4 regions of the Paenibacillus sp. D9 genome follow, and region 3 is predicted to be linked to each of the others. Evidence: riboswitches for the same ligand, from Rfam matches in the RefSeq annotation. Region 3 holds a riboswitch; each other region holds the start of a gene.
The links. A riboswitch is a leader RNA that binds a small molecule or an ion and turns the genes downstream of it on or off. The one in region 3 is predicted to bind cyclic di-AMP.
Positions count from the first base shown of each region.

Region 1: another riboswitch for cyclic di-AMP. It lies ahead of VE23_RS08280 (C40 family peptidase); the one in region 3 lies ahead of VE23_RS10445 (TrkH family potassium uptake protein).
Region 2: another riboswitch for cyclic di-AMP. It lies ahead of VE23_RS16850 (G5 domain-containing protein); the one in region 3 lies ahead of VE23_RS10445 (TrkH family potassium uptake protein).
Region 4: another riboswitch for cyclic di-AMP. It lies ahead of VE23_RS17735 (C40 family peptidase); the one in region 3 lies ahead of VE23_RS10445 (TrkH family potassium uptake protein).

Region 1 is NZ_JZEJ01000001.1:1,787,142-1,789,336, forward strand. It holds gene VE23_RS08275 (GbsR/MarR family transcriptional regulator) at 53-622, shown strand; gene VE23_RS08280 (C40 family peptidase) at 756-1,247, opposite strand; cyclic di-AMP (ydaO/yuaA leader) riboswitch at 1,251-1,384, opposite strand; gene VE23_RS08285 (glycosyl hydrolase family 18 protein) at 1,750-2,195, shown strand, end outside.
Region 2 is NZ_JZEJ01000001.1:3,748,244-3,750,438, reverse strand. It holds gene VE23_RS16850 (G5 domain-containing protein) at 1-936, opposite strand, end outside; cyclic di-AMP (ydaO/yuaA leader) riboswitch at 1,355-1,578, opposite strand; gene VE23_RS16845 (TatD family hydrolase) at 1,759-2,195, opposite strand, start outside.
Region 3 is NZ_JZEJ01000001.1:2,283,314-2,285,508, forward strand. It holds gene VE23_RS10445 (TrkH family potassium uptake protein) at 1-892, opposite strand, end outside; cyclic di-AMP (ydaO/yuaA leader) riboswitch at 1,010-1,177, opposite strand; gene VE23_RS10450 (CPBP family intramembrane glutamic endopeptidase) at 1,415-2,195, shown strand, end outside.
Region 4 is NZ_JZEJ01000001.1:3,947,671-3,949,865, reverse strand. It holds gene VE23_RS17750 (hypothetical protein) at 1-181, shown strand, start outside; gene VE23_RS17745 (hypothetical protein) at 532-771, shown strand; cyclic di-AMP (ydaO/yuaA leader) riboswitch at 1,011-1,173, shown strand; gene VE23_RS17735 (C40 family peptidase) at 1,179-1,682, shown strand; gene VE23_RS17730 (M15 family metallopeptidase) at 1,930-2,195, shown strand, end outside.

The DNA of each region.
Region 1 (2,195 bases), 500 kb from region 3:
GATTGTTTCTTACAATTACTTTGTCAGCCGAGAAGGCGATGAAGGAGCGGACATGATGACCAATGATTTCGCCGGCTTGGAGGCCGCGCAGGAGCAGGCAATCCAGAAGGCGCGCAAGCGCGTGATCGAGTCCATCGGCAAGAACATGGACCTGTACGGCATTACGCAATCTACAGGACTGCTGTATGGGCTGATGTTTTTCCAGGACAAGCCGATGAATCTCGACGAGATGGGCCAAGCGATGGAAATGAGCAAAACGAGCATGAGCACCGGCATCCGCACGCTGGTTGATTTGAATATGGTGAACAAGGTATGGGAAAAGGGTTCGCGGAAGGACTTGTATGAAGTCGAGCGGGACTGGCACCAGACGTTCGCCGATTTTTTTGTCCTGAAGTGGAGAAAGGCCGTGGAGCTCAACCTGATGGCGCTTCGCCGCTCCAAGGCGGAGCTGGACAAGCTGGCCGAGAGCGGCGGCTCGGAAGCCCTGCACGCCCTGATCGGCGGCGATCTGGAGAAGATCCGCCAGGCGATCGACTATTATTTGTGGCTGGACCGGGTCATCGATCTCATGGAATCCGGCGAGATCTTCAAGCATGTGCCGAAGGAAGAGCCTTCAAGCTGAAACCCAAAAAGAAGCCTTCCCCGGCGGGAAGGCTTCTTTTTGGTTGTGCTGCTGAACTGCAGCCGACTGGACAAAAAAAGAGAGACAGGCGGCTCATGCCGCCTGTCTCTCTTCATCCTTCTGGAGCCGTCCGTCATTCCCCGGCGTCGTCGGCCGTTTCTTCCTCTTCGCTCACCATCTTGCTGTAATCCTCGCCCGTTGCGACGCGGCGCGCCGTAACGTAGCGCTTGGCATAGTAGGCATCGTCCAGATCCGTATACCGGACGCCCTTGCTCGAGGAGTGGGCGAACTTGCCGTCTCCGACATAGATGCCGGCATGCGAGATGCCGCGGCCGCTGGTGTTGAAGAAGACGAGATCCCCCGGACGAAGATCATCCTTGTCCACCTTCGTGCCGGCCTTGGCCTGGGACTGGGAGGAGCGTGGCAGCTTCACGTCGAACTGGCCGAAAATATAGCGGACGAATCCCGAGCAGTCGAATCCTGCCGTAGTCGTGCCCCCATACTTGTAGGGAGTGCCGAGAACCTTGCCGATGGATGACTTCAATTCGGTGCTCGCGAATACGCTGGATGATGCGAACACGGCAATAAGAATGAAAGCGGTAATGGACATGATGACTTTCTTCACTGATGGTTCTCCCTCCGGTGCCTACGAAGTTAGCTGATGGGTTCGGTAGAAGGTTCCCTAGAATTCTCTCTTGCAGAATTCATTCACCCCGAGTGGTTCCCCCGTTTTTCTTAGCGAAAATTCGGCATTTATTTGTTTCAAGCCTGTTTGCTATTGGTTAATATTCGTAGTTTTTTGTCGAACTCCTCCCTTTGGATTATTAGAAGTCTTTCATAATTCGACTCTTCCCGATCCGGAGGGCCATTCGACCTTGTTTTTATCGAGATAGAGATGTAATCCGACCCTATCCCGCCATGTAAATTCCTCTCTCCTTATCCTCTTAAGGTACTCTATTCCTATTCGCTAGAAATTTCTCCCTGTTTTCATCCAATTTTCCCCTTTTATCGATAAACACTTTCATTGATAATGAAAGTGCTTTCAATAGATTCGAAAAAAGGAGGCCGGATATCCCCTCTCATTCTTGCTTCGCCCCTATCATCCTATCCTTCAGGAGGTATCGTTCATGTTCAAATCGAACCGCCGCATCGCCGCTTCCGCGCTGAGAGTCTTGATGCTTGCCGTGCTGCTCGCCTTTTCGCTCCTTCCGCAAGGCGCCGCCGTCCAGAAAGCCAGCGCTGCGGATGCATGCAGCGGAGTCGCTGCCTGGAGCTCGTCATCCGTCTATACCGTCGGGCAGAAGGCGGTCTACTCCGGCACGCTCTATGAAGCCAAATGGTGGACGCAAGGCGAGCGTCCGGATCTCGCCGGAGAATGGGGAGCCTGGAAAGCGCTCTCCGTCTGCTCGGCATCCCCTACGCCGACTCCGACGGTAACCCCTGCTCCTTCGGCTACGCCTAAGCCTAGCGCCACTCCGACACCGACGCCGGCGCCGACCAAAACGCCGACGCCGACGGCCACTCCTGTCCCTGCCGGAAAAATCATCGGCGCGTATGTAGCCGACTGGCATTT
Region 2 (2,195 bases), 1.5 Mb from region 3:
GGTGTATCCGCGCTTCTTGCCGAACTGCTTCACGTAAGATTCACTCTCGTAGAACACGTCGATCTTCTTGCCGTTGATCGCGCTCCCCGTATCTTCTGCACGACGGAAGCCGATTCCTTCTATATATACCCACCATCCCATCGGGATGACATCCGGGTCGACTGCAATGGTGCGGCCTTCCGATACTTTTGCTCCGGAAGCGGTGATGCCGTAGCCGGCGTCGCCTTTGGATTTGCCCGTAGAGGCAAAACCGGCGGTATAAGCCGTCAGGGTGACGTTGTTCAGCACTTTCTTGGCTTTGAGCGAGAGGCCTGATTTGGTGACGGATTGCGATGCCGAAGACGCTGCGCTGAGAGCGACAGCTTTAGGCTTCGGCTTTTCCTTGGTGCCGACCGCAACGATCTTGTTGACGGCGGGCTGTTCCATCGATTTGGCGAGCAGCGTCATGGATACCATCTTGCCATCCTGGTATACCTTTTCGAAGGTTTTGACCAATTGGCCGTTCTGGCCGGCCTTCACCATTTTCAGCTGCCCCTTTTCCAAGGTAGCATCCTCTTTGCGGATGACGGTGAAAGGAATGTCGTGCTTTGTCGTGGTCGTATGCTTGTCGATTCGCAGCACCCGAATCGTCATGTTCGGTTTCAGCTGCGAGGAGGTGTCAGGGAGAATTTTGTCTTGCTCGCGAATCGGAATATTGGACTCTCCGATCGCGGCCTTCACGGTTTTTTCGGTCGTGTACACCGTCGTAGTCTTTCCGTCAGCCATAATCGTCACCGGCACAGCCTGATCAACAATGATCCGGTCTCCATCCTTGAGCGCCGCGCTCAGCGGAACGGAAATCTGGTCGTGCGGTCCGACAGTTATAGCTTGTTCATCCAGTAGGTGCTGCAGGACATCCTGCTTCGTGCTCAGGATCGTTTCCTGTCCGTTCAACACTACGGAGACGTTCTTCTCAGACGTTCCGTGCAACAACACCAAAAACATGAAAGTCATCGCGATTGAGATAATTAAGCTCAGTAGGATCAAACGCAGGTTTTCATGCTTCCATCGCCATTGGAAAGACTTGCTGGATGATCGTTGTACATGGGTGTCCTTTAAGGGAATTGCGCCCACTTCTTCGGTCCTCCTTACATAGCCCCGCCGCCTCGTGTTACGCATGACTATTTAAGACGCGACTATTAGGTTTTGTACGTGCCGAGCAGCACGCCTATCAACCTCTTGCTTCACCTCCACGGTTAACCCTATGTCGACGGTTTACGCAATATTCAAACAAAAAGAAGCCGTCGACAGAGGATCTGTATCGTGGCTTCCCGGGTTGGTCACGCTGAACACATGGAAAGTGGAGCACGAGGTTGATCTCTCTTATATGCGCTTACGAGGTTAGCTGACGGGTTCGGACAAGAGAGCTGCCCTATTCGCCTACTCGGCCTGCTCAAGGCCTTTTGGCAAAATTCACCCCTGGAAAAGGTCAGTTCGTCCATCCAGTCCGCTCCGGAATATCCTGTCATCCGGGACTGCAAGGAATCGCTGCTTGGTTCCCCCGCTCTCCCTTGTGGGGAGATTAAGCGAATGATTAAAAACTGCATCACTCAAAGCTCTGAGTTGAATCATACAGTTTCGGTCAACCGATTGTAAAGAAGAGATAAAAGACTCTTTCAGCCAAATTAGAGGAAAATCCGGCCGTTTTGGGCGGTTTGACGGAGCAGAAATATAATTTTTCTCAACCAGGCACCTTTTTACAAGCTTTTTCGCCCGATTTTAAGAAAGCTGGAAACATTTTCTTGCATTTGCAGATGTGATGGAAACGATCTCATTCACATTTTTGCCTTTTATTTCCGCCGCTGTCTCGGCAACCAAGGCCACGAATGCGGACTCGTTCCGCTTCCCTCGATGTGGATGAGGAGCCAGATAAGGGGAATCCGTTTCGATGAGCAGACGGTCCAGAGGAACCTGCGCAAGAACCTCTTTCGGCACCCTGGCATTCTTGAATGTCACCGGCCCGCCGAACGAAATATAGAAGTTCATGTCCAGACACTGCTTGGCCGTTTCCCAGCTGCCGGAGAAGCAGTGCATGATGCCTCCGACCTCAGCCGCCTTCTCTTCCCGAAGGATGCGGACGACATCCTCATGGGCATCGCGGTTATGAATGACGATCGGCTTGCCGGTACGCTTCGCGATGCGGATCTGCTCTCGGA
Region 3 (2,195 bases):
GGCTCGCCTGGCGCATCGCGCCGATGTCGAGCGTGTTGGCTCCCGCCGTACGCGTCGTGACGGATTGGAAGAAGGCCGAGAGCACCTTGCCTCCGAAGCCGAGCGGCTCCATCGTTTTGGCGTTGGAATATTCGAAGATGAAGATGACGACAGCTCCGATGACGATCAGGCTGCCCGTGGCCAGCAGAACCACTTTGGAATGGAGGGAGAACCTGCGGTTGTTCCTCCACTCCATCAGATCGGACAGCACGATGAAGCCGAGGCCACCGGTAACGATCAGCGCCATTGTCACGATATTGACGAGCGGATCCGATACATAGCCGGTGAGGCTCCGGTAGTCGCCGAAGATGTCGAAGCCGGCGTTGTTGAACATGGATACGCCGTGGAAGATGCCGAAGTAAACGGCGCGGCCGATCGGCATGTCCGCTGCGAAGCGGACCGCGTACAGCAGCGCTCCCGCCGCTTCGATGACGAGGGAATACAGCAGAACCTTGCGGATCAGCCGGACGATTCCCTCCATGGAGCTCTGGTTCATCGCTTCCTGCAGCAGCAGCCGGTCCTTGAGCGAGATGCGCTTGCGCAGCACGAGGGCGAACAGCGTCGCCATCGTCATGAAGCCGAGCCCTCCGACCTGAATCAGCAGCAGAATGATGATTTGGCCTGCAATCGAGTAATGAGTGCCGGTATCCACGACGACGAGGCCTGTGACGCAGGCCGCCGAGGTGGCGGTGAACAGCGCGTCGATCCATCTCGTGCCCTCTCCGCCGGCCGTGGCGAACGGCTGCATCAGCAGCAGCGAGCCGATGGCGATCATGACGGCGAATCCGGCGACGAGAATGCGCGGAGGCGACAATTTGAAAGCTTGCTTGAATACGGAAGACCATGATTGCATGCCGGCGACTCTCCTTTTGCCTCCATATCCCTGCCGTTCGCGAAGTCCCGGCATCATCGCATGCCGCTTCGAAAGCACAAAAAAAGCACTGGAAACCCAAGTGCCTGTGCGCCCTGCGAGTCCGGTCAAGCAGCCTCCGAGGTTAGCTGTCGGATTCGGGCATGACGGCTGCCCTATCCGCTCCCGACAGGCTGCCGCCTGCGCCGGAACGGAATTCACCCCAAGCTGCTCCAGGCAGCTATATGGTTCCCCCGTATTCTTTTGGAAATTCGGCTGTTCTATATGGTCGGATTTGATTATATAGGATAGAGGACGGGTTACCAATGTCCCAATCCAAGCTTGCTGGGCGATATGGGGCGGAAAAGAGTGCTGGGACAAGCGCAGCAAGGCGCAATCCTGCCCTTGCTCTTTCTTTTGCGCGAAATCTCGATCTCTCCCTGCCTCGGCATGGATAATTTGAAAGCCGCTGTGGTAAGGTTATAAAAGCTCGCCCTGCAGTCAGGCATCGTCAGGAGGACAATCATGAACAGCTCCGAGTTGGAGAAAAGCTATCGAAAGTACTTTTGGACGGGAATCATTGGAGCCGCCATCTTCCTGATTTTGCAAATCATCCCTTCCTTCGCGGGAGGGCTGTCGGGAGAGGAAGCTTCCGGCAAGCCTGTTCCCAAGGCCGACGCTCAGCAGGCAGCGATGGCTTTCGCCCGGCAGCTGACCGGCTCCGAGCCTCTCACCGCCCATACGGTCCACCAATCCGACCGGGACATCACCGGTTACCTCAGCAAAGAAAAGCTCGCCAAAAAATTCGATGAGGGTCCCGGCAAGATCGTTCCGACCGATACGTGGCAGGTGTCCCTCTCCCTGCCCGAAGGGCAGATGTTCGTCGAGGTCGGCATGTCCAGCGGCCGGGTGATCGGCTGGAAGCAGGTGTTCAAGCCCTCTGCCGGCGAATCCTCGGACGTCCTTGCCCCGAGCGCGGAACAGCTCGACCGTCTCGCCGCCAAGCAAGCCGCCGAGCTCGGCTACGGCAAGCTGGAGAGGGTTGGAGAATCGGCGGGCTACAAGACGGTGTATGCCGTGCAGGGAGGACAGATCGGCCAGGCCCGCCTCACCATCGAGGCCGCTCCGCCATCCGCCGCCGCAGCGGAGTCTGGCGGCAAGACCGTCCTGGCGGAATTCACGCCGCGTTATGAAGTGCCCAAGGATTACCTCGCCTACACGGCGGATCAGGACCGGATCGCCTCCAGCCTGTCGCTGCTGGGCAATCTGCTGCCGAGCGGAATCCTGTTCATTCTCGCCGTCATTT
Region 4 (2,195 bases), 1.7 Mb from region 3:
CCTGATCCTGCTCCTCTTCTCCGGCGTCATCGGGGCCGGCTTCAGCGCCGCAGCGATGGGATGGGCCGGATTGGCCGCCCTCGTCATCCAGCAAGCCTATCATCTGGTCCGCACGCTGCTCGACTTGTGGCTGCTGACATCACAGTACGCTTGCTGGGAGGATTCGCGTCACATTAGTTGACAAAGCGATAATTCCATCGTACAATTGTGAAAATTCTCTGACAATTAGGACTTGTTTTCAAAGAGCGCCTGCCGGTTTAATAACTTCTCAGGCATTCGGGAATCCTATCGTTCCGCTCGATTCACAGATATCGAATCCCGGCGTTCGGCAGACTGACGGGCTCCCGCTCCCCATCCGCTGTCTGCCTCCGGATGTGACGGGCATCGACAGATGCAAGCGATGAAAACAACGAATGGGCATGCTGTAAGCGCAGTTTACCGCACACACAATCGCCGGCTCTCTCGGAGCCGCCCCCATACATCGAACAGCAGAATAGAGAAAATAATCAAACCAGAGAGGAAAATCGAACGATGACCGAACAAATTCAAGCTTATTATGAAGAGCTCCACCAATCCACCGCCGAGCTGCTTTACCGTTTTGAGCATTACGACCTGAACCCCAACGCCGGCAAGGCCCTTGAGGCGATCAGCAGCGAACACGCCCGGCTCAGCCCGGATTCCGGCAGCCTGCAGGAGGAAGCCCTGATGAAGCTGGTCGGAATGAGATCCCGGCTGCTTACCCTGATGGAAGACGTCCTTTATACCGTTTGATCCAGCCGCGGAATCAGGCAAGCCCCGCCTTCTCATGGAGAAGGCGGGGCTTTTTTTGGACTTGCAGGCCACGGCGCAGAAATCGGGACGAGTCGCCAATATCATCTGCTGCGGGGAGAATAGCTCCCCTATAAACAGCGATGTAAACGCTGTCCTCATCCCTTTGAAACATGAGAATTATTAGAAAATGTCGTTTTCGGAAGGAGAAGCGGCGAAAAGCAAGAATATGTCTTCCAGTATCATTCAAAATGCCGAATTCCGTTGAACATGGAAACGGGGGAACCACTTTCCGGGTGAATTGATTTTGGGCGTCGCCAGTCATTCTCACGCATGCCGCAGGAATCATAGGGAACCTTCAACCGAACCCCACAGCTAACCTCGTAGGCTCTGGAAGGAGCAACTCAAGCTTGAAGAAGAAAGCAGCAAGCCTCATCCTCGGAATCTCTCTGCTGTTCACTGCAGGCGTAGGCAGCGCAGCGGCTGATTCCAAAATGGACGGTGTCATCAGCGATCTCGTCGGCACGCCGTACAAGACGGCCGGAACGACGACGAGCGGATTCGACTGCTCCGGATTCACGTCCTATGTATTCAAGCAATTCAAGATCTCCCTGCCGCATTCTTCCGCTTCCCAAGCAGGCTTGGGCAAGAAAGTCGCGAAGGCCGATCTCAAGGCGGGCGACCTCGTGTTCTTCAATACGAGCGGCCGCGGCGTCTCGCATGTCGGAATCTATGTCGGGGACGGCAAGTTCGCCCACTCCTCGTCGAGCAAAGGCGTCATGATCAGCAGCCTGAGCGATTCCTACTATACGAAGCGTTACGTGTCCGCACGCCGGATCATGGACGACACCAAGTACGAAAAATACGCCGACGATCCAGCCGATACGGTTGACGGCAGTCCCGATGTGGACTAGCCTGTCCTGAATCCGGATCCCCCCTTGCGCAAACCGCAGCAGCCGGCCCTTCGGGGCGGCTGCCAGCGGTTTGTTTGCTTTTTGGACTTGTCGGCGCCAAGGCGGCTGCAATTTCCAGCCCATTCCTTTCCTTACCCCCGCTGATCCAGCTGGAAACGAATTCCATGCCGATCCGCCGTTTCCTGAAGCTTTTTTTCCTTTCCGCTCGTATAAGCTTGAACAATGCGAACGAGCAAAGGAGACCTTCATGCAGCAAAGCCCTATGACGGGCGGACAAAAGGGCCGCAGCCCCAAGTCCGCAGGCCGGACTCAGACCCGGCGCAGAAACGGCCTCGGCTGCCTGCTGCTGGCCGCAGGACTTGTACTGGCAGCCGCAGCCCTGTTCAAGCTGGAGAAGCCGCGCCTGTTCGACCGGGTCGTCCCTCCGGGACTATACCGGGAGGTGCCTCCCGTAACGCAGCTGCATCCGGTGCTCGACCGGAAAAAGGACGAGCTTATCTCGCTGGCCGCCGC